Regions from separate parts of the Pseudarthrobacter sp. NPDC059871 genome, predicted to be linked through region 1. Evidence: predicted binding sites of a transcription regulator. Region 1 holds the regulator's gene; the other holds the start of a gene.
What was found. The regulator LexA, encoded in region 1, represses DNA repair genes until DNA is damaged. The targets are predictions, from matches to a motif close to TCGAACANNTGTTCGA.
Positions count from the first base shown of each region.

Region 2: a site for LexA is predicted at 1,737-1,752, ahead of ruvA (Holliday junction branch migration protein RuvA). Genes of this name have one in related genera too.

Region 1 is NZ_JBHWJV010000013.1:114,018-122,446, reverse strand. Features, by position in the region: gene ACFV4R_RS17485 (hypothetical protein) at 1-115, opposite strand, end outside; gene hisH (imidazole glycerol phosphate synthase subunit HisH) at 116-865, opposite strand; gene hisB (imidazoleglycerol-phosphate dehydratase HisB) at 862-1,488, opposite strand; gene ACFV4R_RS17470 (histidinol-phosphate transaminase) at 1,550-2,668, opposite strand; gene ACFV4R_RS17465 (LysM peptidoglycan-binding domain-containing protein) at 2,804-3,253, opposite strand; gene lexA (transcriptional repressor LexA) at 3,582-4,331, shown strand; gene ACFV4R_RS17455 (ATP-dependent DNA helicase) at 4,430-6,487, opposite strand; gene hflX (GTPase HflX) at 6,480-8,051, opposite strand.
Region 2 is NZ_JBHWJV010000007.1:175,211-183,639, forward strand. Features, by position in the region: gene ruvB (Holliday junction branch migration DNA helicase RuvB) at 1-1,043, opposite strand, end outside; gene ruvA (Holliday junction branch migration protein RuvA) at 1,036-1,677, opposite strand; gene ruvC (crossover junction endodeoxyribonuclease RuvC) at 1,778-2,356, opposite strand; gene ACFV4R_RS11515 (YebC/PmpR family DNA-binding transcriptional regulator) at 2,422-3,177, opposite strand; gene pdxT (pyridoxal 5'-phosphate synthase glutaminase subunit PdxT) at 3,181-3,891, opposite strand; gene ACFV4R_RS11525 (MurT ligase domain-containing protein) at 3,982-5,274, shown strand; gene ACFV4R_RS11530 (type 1 glutamine amidotransferase) at 5,271-6,035, shown strand; gene ACFV4R_RS11535 (CapA family protein) at 6,095-7,408, opposite strand; gene ACFV4R_RS11540 (M3 family metallopeptidase) at 7,493-8,429, shown strand, end outside.

The DNA of each region.
Region 1 (8,429 bases):
TGGCTGCCAGGACGTAGAACGAAACCTGGGTCCACAGGGGCTTGTGTTGCTGCCGGAAGGACAGGGCACCGCCTACCAGGAGGCCGGCCAGTCCCATCAGGACGATGGACCACATTCAGGCGCCGCCAGTAGGGTCGCCGCTGTCCGTTTCCGTGGGCCGGCGCAGCGCGTCCACCCAGTTGCGCAGCAGCCGGGCACCGGCATCGCCTGACTTCTCAGGGTGGAACTGCGTGGCGCAGAGCGGCCCGTTTTCGACGGCGGCGATAAAGGGTGCGCCGTGTTCGGACCACGTCACCAGTGGAGGGGCCATCAGCGGCTGGATGACGTCGAAGTTCCATTCCTGCACGCCGTAGGAGTGGACGAAGTAGAACCGCTCGCCTTCTACCCCGGCGAAGAGCTTTGAACCATCCGGCACCTTGACGGTGTTCCAGCCCATGTGCGGTACGACGTCGGCGGGCAGCAGCTCGACTTTTCCGGGCCATTCGCCGATGCCCTCAGCCTCGGTGCCATGCTCGACGCCGGCCTCGAAAAGTACCTGGAGCCCCACGCAGATCCCCAGGACGGGGCGTCCGCCGGCCACCCGGCGGCCGATGAGCCGGATGCCATCCACGGCTTTGAGCTCTCGCATGACCGTCTCGAAGGCGCCGACGCCGGGAACCACCAGGCCGTCAGCGTTCAGCACATCCTCGGGCTTGGCGCTGAGGATGACCTCTGCGCCGGCCCGCTCGAGGGCGCGCACGGCGGAGCGGACGTTGCCGGATCCGTAGTCCAGCACCGTCACGGTGGGCTTGCCCTCCGGGGATGAAAGCTTGCGTGATGCGGACGGGTCGATGATGGCACCGTCCTTCAGGATCTGGCCGCTCACAGGGCACCCTTGGTGGACGGAATGCCCTCAACCCGGGGATCGGGTTCGACGGCTGCACGCAGGGCACGGGCGAATGCCTTGAACTGGGCTTCCACAATGTGGTGGGGGTCCCGTCCGGCGATGACGTTCATGTGCAGGCAGATCCCGGCGTGCAGGGTGATGGCCTCAAAGACGTGGCGGGTGAGGGAGCCGGTGAAGTGGCCGCCGATCAGGTGGTATTCCTGGCCTGCGGGCTCTCCGCCGTGCACCAGGTAGGGGCGGCCGGAGACGTCAACGACGGCGTTGGCCAGGGCCTCGTCCAGCGGTACGGTGGCTTCCCCGAACCGGCGGATGCCGGCCTTGTTGCCCAGGGCTGTCCGCAGCACCTCGCCGAAGGTGATGGCAACGTCCTCCACGGTGTGGTGGACATCGATGTGGGTGTCGCCGGTGGCTTTGACCGTCATGTCGATCAGCGAGTGCTTGCACAGTGCCGTGAGCATATGGTCGTAGAACGGCACGGAAGTGTCGATGTCCGAGACGCCGGTACCGTCCAGATTGATTTCCACGAGCACGGACGACTCGCTGGTGGCACGCTCCATGCGTGCGGTCCGGGCTGCGGCCGCGTTCGGTCCGGTGGAAGTCATGGTCAGGTGTCCTTTGTGGCAGGAAGGGGTGGTCAGGGCGTCCAGCGCCGGTTCTTCAAGTCTAGGCGGGAAGGGCCGGCTGGCTGGCAAGGATGCTTTCCAGGGCGGTGAGGAAGGCTGTGGTTTCCGTCTCAGTGCCCGCAGTGACCCGCAGGTGCCCCGGGATGCCGACGTCGCGGATCAGCACACCCGCGTCCAGCAGCTCCTGCCAGACCTGGTGCGGATTCTCCAGTCCGCCGAAGAAAACGTAGTTGGAGTCGGACGCAGCCGGCTTGAGGCCCATGCGGGTCAGCTCGGACACGATGCGGTCGCGCTGCTTCTTGATGTCCTCGACGTCAGCCATGAGGGCTTCGCGGTGCTGGAGGGCCGCCAGGGCGGTTGCCTGGGTGATGGCCGACAGGTGGTACGGGAGCCGGACCAGGCGCAGGGCATCGGTTACTTCCGGGGCGGCTGCCATGTATCCGAGCCGGGCGCCGGCAAGCGCGAATGCCTTGCTCATGGTGCGGGAAACGATCAGCCGCTCCCGCCCGGGCAGCAGCGTCAGGGCGCTGGGCGTGCCGTCGTGGGCAAACTCGTGGTAGGCCTCATCCACGATCACGATGGCCTGGCTTTCGGCGCCGGCTTCGTAGACCGCTTCCACCACGTCCAGGCCGAGGCCGGTGCCGGTGGGGTTGTTCGGTGAGCACAGGAAGACGATGTTGGGCTTCAGTTCGCGGACCTGGCGGGCGGCCGATTCGGCGCTGAGGCCGTACCCGTCCTCACGCTCGCCCTTGATGTATCCGGTGTCCGTGCCGCTGGCCAACAGGGGGTACATGGAGTACGTGGGCGGGAAGCCCAGCGCCGTGCGGCCCGGACCGCCGAATGCCTGAAGGATCTGCTGGAGCACTTCGTTGGAGCCGTTTGCTGCCCACACGTTGGCCTCGTCCAGGCCGTGGCCCAGGTACTCGGCGAGGGCCTTGCGGAGCTCAGTGAATTCCCGGTCCGGGTAGCGGTTTAGGCCGGCGGCTGCCGCCGCGACGGCCGCCGTGATGGCGGCTGTGACGTCGGCCGGGACACCATGGGTGTTCTCGTTGACGTTGAGGAGGATGGGGACATCCAGCTGCGGGGCACCGTAGGGCGTGAGGCCCCGGAGGTTGCTGCGGAGGGGAAGCCGGTTCAGGCGTTCAAGCTGGTCATTCACCTGAACAGTTTAGTGGGAGGTGCGGTCGCTCGAAAATGTGACGGCCCGCGCCCGCCCATGCAGGGTCTGCTCCGGGCGGCACACCCGCTGTTCCGGTGCTTCGATTCAGCCGGGGAGACGTGCCGCGCACAATGCTTAGCGCGTGGGGATGTACAGCTGCTGTCCTGGGAGAATCTTCCCGGCGGACAGGTTGTTGAGCTGCACGATATCTGCCACGACGTCCCTGGCGTCCCGCTCCGGCGCGAGGTGGGAGGCGATCCCCCACAGGGACTCACCCGGCTGCACGGTGACCGTGACGGTGGGGGTCACGGTGAGGTCCGCTGCGGAGTCGGAGGCCTTGGCCGGGGAGTTGAAGAAGCCGGCAAGTGACAGCAGGAGCGCCGCCAGCAGCACCAGGGGAATCCCGATCAGGACCACCTTGCCCCGCCGCGTGAGGCGCAGTGGTGGCAGCGGCGCCTGGCCGCGGCGTCCACTGGCAGAGTTCCGCTGGACCGGCACCTGGCCTTCCCGCGCCGCCTGCTGAGCCCGGGCACCGTTGCCGTGAACGTCGAAACCGTGTGACCTGAAAGCGGATGTAGCTGACATGACCTTAGCCCTCCTGGACCGTACTGCGTCTGTTGGTGTTGCCTGCTGGTGCCGCCCCATGGTGCTGCCTGACCGGCTCCGTGTTCGAACGGCTACTGGCGCGGTTAGAACACATATTCGAATACTGCTTGATTCAGTTTTAGCACCTATGGACGAACAATGTCGAGACTCGCTAGAACAAATGTTTGAAAAAGCTATGTGGCTGACCTACGTTTGGAGGCAGGAACATCCACTCCTGAAGTTGATCAGCAGGGTCTGACATTGACGGCGGGAACACTAAGTCCGGTGCAGTTGAACGCCCGGTGGCAACCGAAAGGCAACGGCGAACATGGCAGCAGCAGCCACGGGGGGCAGGGCGACCTCGCAGCCGAAAAGGACAGCCAAGGGCTTGACGCCGCGGCAGAAGAAAATCCTCGAAACCATCCAGCGTTCGGTCAACGTCAACGGCTACCCGCCGTCCATGCGCGAGATCGGTGACACCGTAGGGCTGGCCAGCCTCTCGAGCGTCACCCACCAGCTCTCGCAGCTGGAAAAGCTGGGCTACCTGCGGCGTGATCCGAAGCGGCCCCGGGCCATGGAAGTCCTGATGCCGCTGACCCTCGACGGCGGGACGGCCGGCAAGGGAGGCAGGCAGGCAGCGGAACCCGCGGCTGCAGCCTCCACGGGCATCACGGCGTCCGTCACGGAGTTGCCCACCGCGCTGGACACGGCCATGGTGCCCCTCGTCGGCCGCATCGCCGCCGGCGGCCCCATCCTCGCGGACCAGGTGGTGGAAGACGTTATGCCGCTCCCGCGCCAGCTGGTCGGCCAGGGCGAACTGTTCATGCTGAAGGTGGCCGGTGATTCCATGGTGGACGCCGCTATCTGCGACGGTGACTGGGTGGTGGTCCGGCGCCAGGCCGATGCCGCGAACGGCGACATTGTTGCAGCGCTCCTGGACGACGAAGCCACGGTCAAGACGTTCCGCCAGCGGGACGGCCACACGTGGCTGCTGCCCCAGAACACGCAGTACGAACCGATCCTTGGCGACCATGCCACCATCATGGGCAAGGTGGTTTCGGTCCTCCGCTCGCTGTAGCGGGGCCGCCGGTCAACAGCTGGCCGCAGGAGTCCAGCCGATAAGGAAGGCGCCGTTCCGGGGAACGGCGCCTTCCTTATCGGCATTCCAGGGGGTGCCTAAAGCGTTTCCCCGGCCAGCCTCTCCAAGGCCGCGATCGCCGTCGTGCGGTCCGTGGTGGCCCAGAAGGGCGGCAGGGCGCCGCGCAGGAACCCGGCGTAGCGTTCCGTGGCCAGCCGGGAATCGAGGACCGCCACTACGCCTTTGTCGCCGGTGGAGCGGATCAGCCTGCCGGCGCCCTGGGCCAGCCGGATGGCGGCATGCGTGGCTGAGACGGACATGAAGCCGTTGCCGCCGGCCTGTGCCACGGCCCGGGAGCGGGCGGTCATGAGGGGGTCGTCCGGGCGGGGGAAGGGGATCCGGTCGATGACCACCAGGCGGCAGGAAACCCCTGGGACGTCGACGCCCTGCCAGAGCGACATGGTGCCGAACAGGCACGTATCCGGTTCGTCGGCGAACTGCTTGACGAGGGCCGTCATGGTGGAGTCGCCCTGGCACAGGACCGTCATGCCCAGCTTGGGCCGGAGGGCTTCGGCTGCCTCTTCGGCCGCCCGCCGTGAGGAGAACAGGCACAGCGCCCCGCCGTTCGAGGCGCGGATCAGTGCCTCCAGCTCTGCAAGTGATTCCGGCGACGCACCCCGGCCCGGCTTGGGCAGGTGCCCGGCCACGTACAGGATGCCCTGCTTGGGATAGTCGAACGGCGAGCCGACGTCGATCCCGGTCCAGGCCGGCGCCCCTTCGCCCACCAGGCCCAATCCCCCGGCTGCGGGCTCGAAGGCAGAACCGATGGCCAGGGTTGCGGACGTCAGGACCACTGTATGCCCGGCGAAGAGCCCCTCACGAAGCCTCCCGGCCACGGACAGCGGCGCGATGTTGACCAGCGCAGGGGCGTTGTCGTCAGGTTGTGAGTAGCCCTGGCCGGGGTCGAAGGTTCCGGCGCGCGAAATCCATACGACCTCGCGGTTCTCCCTTGCCGCCAAAAGCCGTTCGGACAGTTCGAGGATGAGCATCAGGCGTGAACGCGCAAGCTGCCTGCCGCCGTCGGCCGTGTTGCTGCTGTCTCCCTTGGAGTCGGACAGCGCCGCCCTGCAGGCCTCGCGCAGCTGGTCCACGCAGTCGAGCTGCTCATCGTTCAGTCCGTTGGGAAGCAGCCCGCTTGGCACGCCGGCAAGGGCCAACTCCAGGTTCGCCGCGGCAGCGTTGAGCGCGTCCACGGTGATCGCTGTGTGCTTGCGGGCGCCTGAGGCAGCGGCGTGGACCATGGCGACGGAGAGCTGGCCGGACACTGCACCGGTAACCCGGTCCTGCAGCTCGTGGGCCTCATCCACCACCACAACGTCGTACTCCGGCAGCACCGCGAGTCCCTCGAACGCGCTGACTGCGAGCATGGCATGGTTGGTCACCACGACGTCGGCCTCGGCAGCGTCCTGGCGGGCCAGCTCGCTGAAGCATTCCTCGGCCAGGGGGCACTTCTGGGAGCCCAGGCACTCCATGGACGTCACCGAAACCTGCTTCCAGGCACGGTCCGTCACGCCGGGCAGGAGCTCGTCCCGGTCTCCGGTGGACGTCTTTTCCGCCCATTCCCGGAGCCGGACCACTTCCTTTCCAAGCTGGGACTGCGGCCCGCCGGCAGCTGCGGCGAAGTGCGGCACGCTGGTGTCCTCACCGAGGGAGAAGAGCTGCCCCTCCGAGGGTTCCTCTGAGGGGAACCCGCCTTCCAGCTTGTGCCGGCACACGTAATTGGACCGGCCCTTGACCAGCGCCACCTTGACGGGCCGGTCGAGGGCCGGGGTGATGGCCTTGAGGAGCCGCGGCAGGTCCCTGCCAACAATCTGCGTCTGCAGGGCGAGGGTGGCCGTGGACACCAGCGCCGGCTTGTTGCTCTCAAGAGCATGGGCGATCAGCGGGATCAGGTATGCCAGCGACTTTCCGGTACCGGTCCCGGCCTGCACCAGCAGGTGGTTTCCGGTTTCGATGGCCTGGGCCACCTGCCGCGCCATCTCATGCTGCCCGGAGCGGCTTTGGCCGCCCATGGCGGAAACGGCCCGGTCGAGCAGCTCGATGACGAGCTGCCCGCCGGCCGTTTCCTTGGATTCAGTTGCCACAGCCTCAGGCATTGACGGCGAAGGATTCCAGTTCGGCCGCCAGGCCCTCACGGACCTTCACCACCGCCCGGGTTCCGGCCTCGACATGGTCCATGCTGATGATCTCCGCGTCGGAGTCGTGCAGCTTGCTGATCAGGTCGCCGCGGTTGTACGGGATAAGGAGCTCCAGTTGGACGCCCGGACGCGGAATCGAATCGCTGATGGTCTTCAGCAGTTCTGCGATTCCCTCACCGGTGCGCGCCGAAACCACCACGTGGCGCGGTTCACGCTGCTTCAGCCGTTCCACCACGAAGGGATCTGCGGCGTCGGCCTTGTTCAGGACGATGATCTCCGGGATCTTGCGGGCGTCAACCTCGCCGAAGACTTTCCGCACAGCGGCGATCTGGCCTTCAGGATCCGGGTGGGACGCATCCACCACATGCAGGATGAGGTCGGAGTCGGCCACTTCCTCCAACGTGGACCGGAAGGCCTCCACCAGCTGGGTGGGGAGGGACCGGACGAAGCCCACGGTGTCGGCCAGCGTGTAACCCAGGCCGTCAGAGGTCTCGGCTTTGCGGATGGTGGGGTCCAATGTGGCGAACAGGGCGTTCTCCACCAGCACCCCGGCATCGGTCAGCCGGTTCAGCAGGGACGACTTTCCGGCGTTCGTGTAGCCCGCAATTGCTACGGACGGCACTTCATTACGACGGCGGTTGGCGCGCTTGGTTTCCCGGGCAGGCTTCATCGCGGCGATTTCGCGCCGCAGCTTGGCCATCCGCGTACGGATGCGGCGGCGGTCCAGTTCGATCTTCGTCTCACCGGGACCGCGCGAACCCATACCTGCGGCGGCGCCGCCCACCTGGCCGCCTGCCTGGCGGGACATCGAGTCGCCCCAGCCGCGCAGGCGCGGGAGCAGGTACTCGAGCTGCGCCAGCTCAACCTGGGCCTTGCCTTCGCGGCTCTTGGCATGCTGCGCGAAGATATCGAGGATGAGCCCGGTGCGGTCGATGACCTTGACCTTGACGATGTCTTCCAGCCCACGCCGCTGGGACGGGGCCAGTTCAGCATCGACCACCACCGTGTCCGCTCCCGTGGACATGACAATGTCCTTGAGCTCCTGCGCCTTGCCCGAGCCCAGGAACGTGCCGGGGTCCGGCTTGGCACGGCGCTGCACGAGGCCGTCCAGCACTTCCGAGCCGGCGGTCTCGGCCAGGGCCGCGAGTTCCCGCAGGGAGTTCTCGGCGTCGGCCAGGGTGCCTTCGGACCACAGTCCGGCAAGGACCACGCGCTCCAGCCGCAGCTGGCGGTATTCGACCTCGGTAACGTCTTCGAGCTCGGTGGAAAGGCCCGCTGTGCGGCGCAGGGCGCGCCGCTCTTCGAGGTCCTGCTGGTCGCCGTCGTATTCGGAGTGCTCGTCGTCCAGGTGGGAGATGGCCTGGGCCTTGCCGAGGACCGCCTTCGCGTCGCCGGCACCGCCGGACGTCCTGGAGCTGGCCGGTACGTCCTTGGCGAGGATCCTGTCGATAACAGCTTGGATCTCCGCAGGGCTCATATCCTGGGACGCTGGATCGGATCCGGTGTTGGGCTGGCTGGTCATGGTCTCCTTTGAAGTTTCGGCATTTCCAGAATAGTGCCGTTCGGTGGAATCTGGTGAAGTATTCGCGCTGGGCTGAGGGGCTGCGGTCATGCAGAGTCTCCTGTACTGACAGCCGGGCAGCAATGCCACGGCAGCGTGGGCGCCGCGAAGGAAGGGCGGCGGAACGGGTTGGGACCGGCATAACGGCAGGAAGCAAGGATCGGATCTGGCTTCGAGTGTTGTCCGGCGTCCGGAGCAAACGGTGGAGTTTGGTCCGGTGCACAAGCGGAAGGCGGAGAGCCTGCGTCGCTGTGGGCAGAATCGCTGGCGGGAGTGGACACCGCGGACAAGGGAGCGGGACGGGCAACTGCCCGTGCCGGCTACTCGAAGATCAAGAAC
Region 2 (8,429 bases), on a different contig from region 1:
GTTTCGCGGTCAAAAAGATCCAGCTGCTCCTGGCCGAACACGCCTGCAGGGATGGCATAGCCCAGGTGTGTCCAGGCCGGGGCCATGGCAATGCGCCCCCGCGGGGTGCGGCCCAGGAGCCCTTCGCGGACGAGGAAAGGCTCCGCGACCGTCTCCACAGTTTCGGTTTCTTCGCCGACGGCAATGGCAAGCGTGGAAAGCCCCACGGGCCCTCCGCCGAACTTGGTGATAAGCGCCTCGAGGACGGAACGGTCCAGCCGGTCGAGCCCCTTCTTGTCCACTTCATACATATCCAGCGCGGCCGACGCGGACCGGGCATCGATCTGGTCCACGCCGTGGACCAGGGCCCAGTCGCGCACCCGGCGCAGCAGCCGGTTGGCGATGCGGGGCGTTCCACGGGACCGGCCGGCGATCTCGCTGAAGCCGGCTGAATTGACCTTCAGGTCCAGCAGGCCGGCGGAGCGCCGCAGCACAAGTTCGAGCTCCGGAACCGAGTAGAACTCCAGGTGGCCCGTGAAACCGAAGCGGTCCCGCAGCGGGCCGGGCAGCAGCCCGGCCCGGGTGGTGGCACCCACCAGCGTAAAGGGGGGAAGTTCCAGCGGTATGGCAGTTGCGCCCGCGCCCTTGCCCACCACAATGTCCACACGGAAATCCTCCATGGCCATGTAGAGCATTTCTTCGGCCGGCCTGGACATGCGGTGGATTTCGTCGAGGAAGAGAACTTCACCCTCGGACAGCGAGGACAGGATGGCGGCGAGGTCTCCGGCGTGCTGGATGGCAGGGCCGCTGCTGATGCGCAACGGGGCGTTCATCTCCGCCGCCACAATCATGGCAAGGGTGGTCTTACCGAGACCCGGCGGACCCGAAAAGAGCACGTGGTCGGCGCTGCGGCCGCGCATGCGGGACGCCTTCAGGACCAGCGACAACTGCTTCCGCACGCGGTGCTGGCCTACGAAGTCGTCCAGGTTCTTGGGGCGGAGGGCTGCTTCGATGGCGCGTTCCTCAGGCTCCTCCCCCGCTGCCACCAGTGACGGTTCAGCCACGGCTGCCTACCCGGTTGCCCGCCCGCGCGCCGTCCTGGCCGAGCCAGCGGAGGGTGGTCCGGAGGATCTCCGGGACGTTGCCGCGGAAGGAAACTTCGGGCTCGTCCGCCAGTGCCTTGTCGATGCTCGACGACGCGTCCTTTTCGGACCAGCCCAGGCTGGTCATGGCGGCGACCACCTGCGGCTTCCAGCTGGCCTCCGCCGCGGTGGTGGCGGCAGCTGGAGCCGTGCCGTGCGGCACGAGCTTGCCGGCCAGCTCAAGGACAATCCGCCCCGCCACCTTCGGACCGATCCCGGGAACCTTGGTGAAGGTCTTGTTGTCGCCGGTATGCGCTGCAACACGGATTGCCTCAGGATCATGGACCGCCAAAACGGCCAGTGCGAGGCGCGGACCCACGCCGCTCACACTCAGCAGGACCTCGAAAACCTCACGTTCGTCGTCGTCCGCAAAACCAAACAGCGTCATCGAGTCTTCGCGGACGATCAGGGACGTGAAGACCTTTCCCTCTTCGCCCACGTGGAGCCTGCTGAGGGTCTGGGGGGTGGCGTAGACGCTCATGCCCGCACCGTTCAAGTCGATGACGGCCGTGGACAGGCCTACGTGCGCTACGGTTCCGCGGAGGAAACTGATCAAGGCCTGGCTCCTGCTTGTGCTGCGGGCGTGCCGCCTGGCAAGAGGCGGAGCCCGGTTATCCGAACATATTTACGAATACCCTAGCAAGCTGCAGGGACATTCAGCGTGCGCGGCGCGCCTTCGCTTCGGCCTCGGCCCACGCCCGCTGGGCCGGTGTCAGGGCCGAACTGCCCGGACCGGTAGTGGCAACCGAGGCCCCGCTTCCGGCCCGCCAGGCGTGCGTGATGGCCAGTGCCAGGGCGTCCGCGGCATCGGCCGGGCGGGGCGGCGCGTCGAGGCGGAGGATCTTGGTGACCAGCTTGGTCACAGCGTCCTTGTTCGACGTGCCGCTGCCCGTGACGGCGGCCTTGACCTCCGACGGCGTATGGAGCGCCACCGGGATCCCCCGCCGCGCTGCCGCTGCAATCACCACGCCGGACGCCTGCGCCACACCCATCACGGTGCTGACGTTCAGCTGCGAAAAGACGCGTTCGACGGCGAGCACCTGGGGCTCGTAGCGGTCCAGCCATTCGTCGATGGCAAGGGCGATTACGAGCAGCCGCTGGTCCAGGGATTCGTCGGGCGAGGTTCCGACGACGCCGACGGCCACCATGGTGGCCCGCCGGTTCCGCTCGACGTCCACCACCCCGATGCCGCAGCGGGTCAGGCCGGGGTCCACGCCCAGGACACGGAGCGTCATGGGGATGGACTGTGGCGCGAGGGGATGTGCTGCGGCGGGCGCAGGTCAGCTGGCAAAGCCGCCGGTCACTCTGATTCCAGGGCGGCCTGGACCTCGTCGCTGAAATCGGCGTTGCTGTAGACGTTCTGTACGTCGTCGAGCTCCTCGAGGGCGTCGGCCAGCTTCATGAACTTCCGCGCTCCGTCGACGTCCAGCCCCACCTGCATGGAAGGAACGAACTCCACTTCATCGGTGTCGTACTCGATGCCGGCGTCCTTGAGGGCTTCGCGGATGGCCGGAAGGTCGCCCGGCTCGGAGTGGATCTCGAAGGATTCGCCGTTGTCCTTGACCTCTTCGGCGCCGGCGTCCAGGACTGCCATGAGGACGTCGTCTTCGGCCAGGCCGTTCTTGGGCAGGTTCACCACACCCTTGCGGTTGAACAGGTAGCTGACGGAACCGGGATCGGCGATGGTGCCGCCGTTGCGGGAGATGGCGAGGCGTACCTCGGATGCCGCGCGGTTCTTGTTGTCGGTGAGGCACTCGATCAGCAGGGCCGAACCCTGCGGGCCGCGGGCTTCGTACATGATTTCGGTGTAGTCCACCACTTCGCCGGTGAGTCCGGCGCCGCGCTTGATGGCGCGGTCGATGTTGTCGTTGGGGACCGAAGTCTTCTTCGCCTTGGTGACCGCCAGTTCAAGGCCGGGGTTGCCGGCCAGGTCCGGTCCGCCCATGCGGGCAGCAACTTCGATGTTCTTGATCAGCTTGGCGAAGGACTTTGCGCGGCGGCTGTCAATGATCGCCTTTTTGTGCTTGGTCGTCGCCCATTTGGAGTGGCCTGACATGCTTTACGCTTCTCCTCTGATCATGCGGATAAAAAGTTCGTGTATGCGTTTCTCCCCGGTCACTTCCGGATGGAAGGAGGTGGCCAGCAGCCGGCCGGAACGCACTGCGACAATTCTAGCGGCCCCGGGCAGCCCGGCGGTGTGGGACGCATGTTCCGGATCGGCCGGTTCAACCTGCGCCAGGATTTCCACGCCGGGCCCTACACGCTCCACCCACGGTCCGCGGATGAAGACGGCGTGGACCGGAGCCACACCGGAGTCGGCGGCGCTGAACTCCAGGCCCTTGAAATCCAGGTCCGTTTCGAACGACTCGCGCTGGCGTCCGAAGGCGTTGCGGCGGACGGTCATGTCCAGCCCGCCGAATGTCTGCTGGGGGGCACCTGAAAGGTCCGTTGCGGGGTCCGCAATGTCCGAGGCCAGCAGGATCATGCCAGCGCAGGAACCGTAGACCGGAAGCCCGCCGGCGATGCGTTCACGCAGCGGCTCGGCGAGCCCGAAGGCCCGAGCGAGCTTGTCAATGGCCGTCGACTCGCCGCCGGGGATGATGAGCCCATCCAGGCCCTCGAGTTCCTGGGGACGCCGGACGCTGACCCCCTCGGCGCCGGAATCCACGGCGGCACGGAGGTGCTCGCGGAAGTCGCCCTGGAGCGCCAGGACGCCGATCCGAAGGCCCGAGCCCACGCGTGCGGGATCGGCGGAAAGGGAATTTGTCATCGTCCCAGCATACGGGCACCGCTGCTGCCCACCCGGCCGGGCGGGTCATACTCCGGCAGTTCCATGCCGTGGCTGGGATATATTCGAACAATGCCCTTTTACACTGTTCCGCTTGGCAAACTGGTGCGCCGGGTATCCCGGCTTCGAGGAGGCGGGTCCGCGCTTCCAGGGCTCGTCGTCGAAAAAATCGACCCCGGTTTCATGCGGCGGACACTCACCACGTTGCCCCACGGCGTGGCAGTGGTCAGCGGCACGAACGGGAAGACCACCACCACCAAGATGGTGGTGGAGCTGCTGGAAAGCCAGGGCCTCAAGGTCTTTACGAACCGCACTGGCAGCAACTTCACCCGCGGCGTAGCCGCTGCCCTGCTCGGCGAGGTTGACTGGCGCGGGCGGCTGGACGCCGACGTCGCGGTCCTGGAACTCGACGAGGCACACGCCGTGCACTTCGTGAACAGCGTGCCGCCGAAGTACTGCCTGCTCCTGAACGTCCTCCGCGACCAGCTGGACCGGTTCGGCGAGATCGACAAGACAGCCCAGCTCCTGCGGCACATCGCCGCCAAAACCACCGGGACCGTGGTGCTGAACCGCGAAGACCCGAGGGTGGCCAGGATCGCGGAAACCCTCACGGGCCAGGAGGTCCGGTATTTCGGCCTGGACGACTCGCTGCTGGGTACGTTCCCCAACGACGACGATATGCGCGCCGCTCCCGGCAGCCCCGCACCGGCGGGCCTCCCGGAAAAGCCCGCGGCCGACGTCGTGCTCCGCAAAGTGGGCGCGGACACCGCCGAGTTCGAGTACGACGGCGGGACCGTCAGTACCGCGATGAAGCTCCGCGGGGTGTACAACATCTTCAACGCGGCCGCTGCGCTGACCCTTGCGCGGGCCATTTGCGGCGGAGCCGCGGCGGATACCAACCACGAAACCCTGCTGGAGGCGCTGTCCCAGGTAGCGCCAGCCTTTGGCCGCGGCGAGAGCCTCACCGTGGAAGGCCAGCCCCTTGACCTGGTGCTGGTGAAGAACCCCAGCGGATTCCGCCTGGGCCTGAAGTCCTTCCCTGCAGGCGGGTACGCCACCATGATCGCCATCAACGACAACTATGCCGACGGCCGGGATATGTCCTGGCTGTGGGACGTGGAGTTCGATTCCCTGCGGGCCGGAGGCGTAGACCAGCTGACGGGTTCCCGTGCCTACGACATGGCGTTGCGCCTGCAGTATGACGACGTCCGCATCGGTGCCGTGGAACCTGATATCGCGCCGGCCCTCGCCGCATTTATCCGGGGGGCGAAGGGTCAGCCCAAGCGCATTTTCTGTACCTATACGGCCATGCTCGCCATCCGCCGGGAACTGTCGAAGATCACCACTGTGGAGGTTGTCTCTTGAGCCAGGAAACTCCGGGCACGTCCGGTCCTTCAGCCGCCGGCGGCAAGGGCATCCTCAGGGTGGTCCAGCTCTACCCGCGCGACATGAACATCTACGGCGACTGGGGCAACGCCCTGGTGCTGCAGCAGCGGATCCGGTGGCACGGGTACACGCCCGAACTGCTGGAGTACAACGTGGGCGACCCCTTCCCTGACGATGTGGACATCATTGTGGGTGGCGGCGGCCAGGACAGCGGGCAGCTGGTCATCCAGGACGACCTGCAGGCCCGGGCGGATTCCCTCAAAGAGCTTGCCGAGGACGGCACGCCAATGCTGGTGATCTGCGGCCTGTACCAGCTCTTTGGCCGGTTCTTCAAGACCAGGACGGGCTCGGTGATTCCGGGAATCGGCATCCTTGACGTCGAAACTCATGGCACGGATGAGCGCCTGATCGGCAACGTCAAGGTATCCACGTCCGAATTCGGTGAGGTGCTGGGCTACGAGAACCACAGCGGCCAGACCACCCTGGGGGGCGGGGTCCGCCCGCTTGGCACCGTGGCGAAGGGAACCGGCAACAACAGCAGCGACGGCCACGAAGGCGCCCGCTACCGCAACATTGTGGCCAGTTACCTGCATGGCTCGCTGCTTCCGAAGAACCCGGCCATCGCGGATTTCCTGATCCGCACAGCTGCTGAACGCAAGTTTGGAGCCTTCGAACCGGGCCTCCCGGATGACCGGTACGCGGAACTCGCGCGGGACCACGCGGCACGCCGGCCGCGCTGATCCCCCGGGTTAGGGGCTTTTCCCCTAGCGTCGTGGTGGCCGCCGCTTCATAACGGCCGTCAGGGTTCGAGGGTGATGAGGAGTTCGTGGGCGCCGGCAGTTGCGGCGCCCATGGAGTTCACCACTTCAACGGTCCGCTGCCGGGTGGCGTCGTCGGCCGGTGCCCCGGCGCAGGGGCCCTGCGGCGCATCTGCGGCCACCGAACACCACCGGTAGGGATTCCCGAGCATGAGGGTCGGCGCCCACGCCAGGTCCGTAACGCTCCAGGTTCCGGCGGCGTCCTGGCCGAACTGCGCCCGGACCAGCAGGCCCTCGCTTTTGGCTGGATGCGTAGGAGAAAGTTCCGTGATCCCGCTGCCCAGTCCGTAGGCGATCCAGGTGCCCTTGTAGTTTTCGATGGGCAGCACCGACGCGGAATGGCCGTAGACCAGATTGAACTGCCCGCTGTCCGCCAGCGCCCGGGCTGCCTCCGTTTGTTGGGCGCCCGGGGCACCGGGGTGCCCGCCGTTGCCGTCCCCTGCGTGCACGGCACCAATCACGACGTCGGCGCCGAGCATCCGCGCCTTCCTGGCCTTGGCAATCATGGTGCTGGAGTCCACCACGTCCACCTGCCACGGGTATTCCGGGGTCTTCCCGTTAAGGCCGAAAGTTGCCTCGATGACAGCCACCTTTGCAGCAGGAGCCGGCAGGATGAGGATCTGTTGGGACTCTGTGGCGGTGCGGTAGGAACCGGTGTGTTTAAGGCCGGCCGCATCCAGGGCATCCACGGTCCGCAGGAGTCCGTCGGTACTGCGGTCAAAAATGTGGTGGCCTGCGGTGGTGCAGGCCTGGTAGCCCGCGGCCTTTGCAGCGGTGACGATCTGTGGCGGGACGTTGAACGAGGGGTGGCCAGCAAACGGCCCGTCCGGTTTTGCCACAGGGGTCCCCTGGTGGCAGATGGCCAGGTCAGCCCTTTCCAGGTAGCGCCGTTGCCCCTCCAGCATCGGCAGGAAATCCACGCCCGGCTTCCCGGCCGCAGCGGCATCCTGCTGTGCTTCCTGCCAGATGCCGGTGTGGACCAGCATGCCGCCGGTGACCACCACCGACGCGCAGCGCAGCACCGGGCACCGCGGGCCCTTGCCCGGCGTGGGCGAAGGTGCGGGGGTTGGCGGGGCACCGGAAGCCGCGGCTATAGCGGACGGCATTCCGGGGTGTGGGCTCTTGGTGGACCCGGCGGCTGACTCACCGGCGCCGGCCCCTTGCGCCACAAGACCGCACCCGGCGAGCGGACCAGCAACGAGCAGCATGCCTGCCACCGACACAGCGCGCATCCACCGCTGCAGCCCGGCACCCGCGCGGGCGCGCGCAGAAGCCCTCCCGGCACTTTTCCCCATACCGCCAAGTCTAGGAATGGCCAGCCGTCGGCACGGGCATTTGGCCGCATTGAGAAGCGTGCCCTCATGTGAAAGGTTTTCATCATGACTAACCCCCTGCTGGCTCCCAGCTCCCTGCCGTACGGGCTCCCGCCCTTCGCCCGCATCGAGGCCGCCCATTACGCCGAGGCCATCGAAGCGGGCCTGTCTGAGCACCTCGCTGAAATTGACCGCATTGTGCAGAATCCGGAGGTACCCACCTTCGAGAACACCGCAGTGGCGATGGAACAGTCAGGGCGGTTGCTGGACCGTGCAGCCGCCTCCTTCTTTACCCTGGTCTCGGCGGATGCTTCCCCGGAGATCAGGGAATTGGAAACGAAGTTCTCGCCCCGGTTTTCGGCCCACCAGGATGAGCTCTTCCTGAACCTTGACCTGTATGAGCGTTTCCGGAGCATCGACACCTCTGCATGCGATCCCGAGTCGGTCAGGCTGGTGGATGAGTACCTGAAGGAGTTCCGGCAAACAGGTATCCAACTCGATCCCGCCGGACAGGACCGGCTCAGGGCAGTGAACGCAGAGCTCTCCCGGCTGGGCACGGAGTTCGGCCAGCGGGTTAAAGAGGGGATGAAGTCCGCGGCGCTCCTTGTCGATGATGTGGAAGAACTTGACGGTTTGCCCGCCGACGACGTCGCCGCCGCAGCTGAAGCGGCCCGGGCAGCAGGACATGAGGGAAAGTTCCTGCTGGGGCTTATCCAGCCAAGCAACCAGCCTGCCCTTGCCTCACTCACGGACCGGGCCGTCCGCCGTCGGCTGTTCGAAGCGTCCGTCGCACGGGGCAGCAGCGGCGGCCCCCTGGATGTCCTGGACCTGGCCAGGTCCATGGCCCGGCTTCGTGCAGAGAAGGCCACGCTGCTGGGCTTTGCGAATTACGCGGAACTGGTGGCAGACCGCCAGACGGCGCCCGACTTCGGGGCGGTACAGTCCATGCTGAACCGCATGGCCCCCGCCGCCGTCCGAAACGCAGACCGTGAAGCGTCCGCCC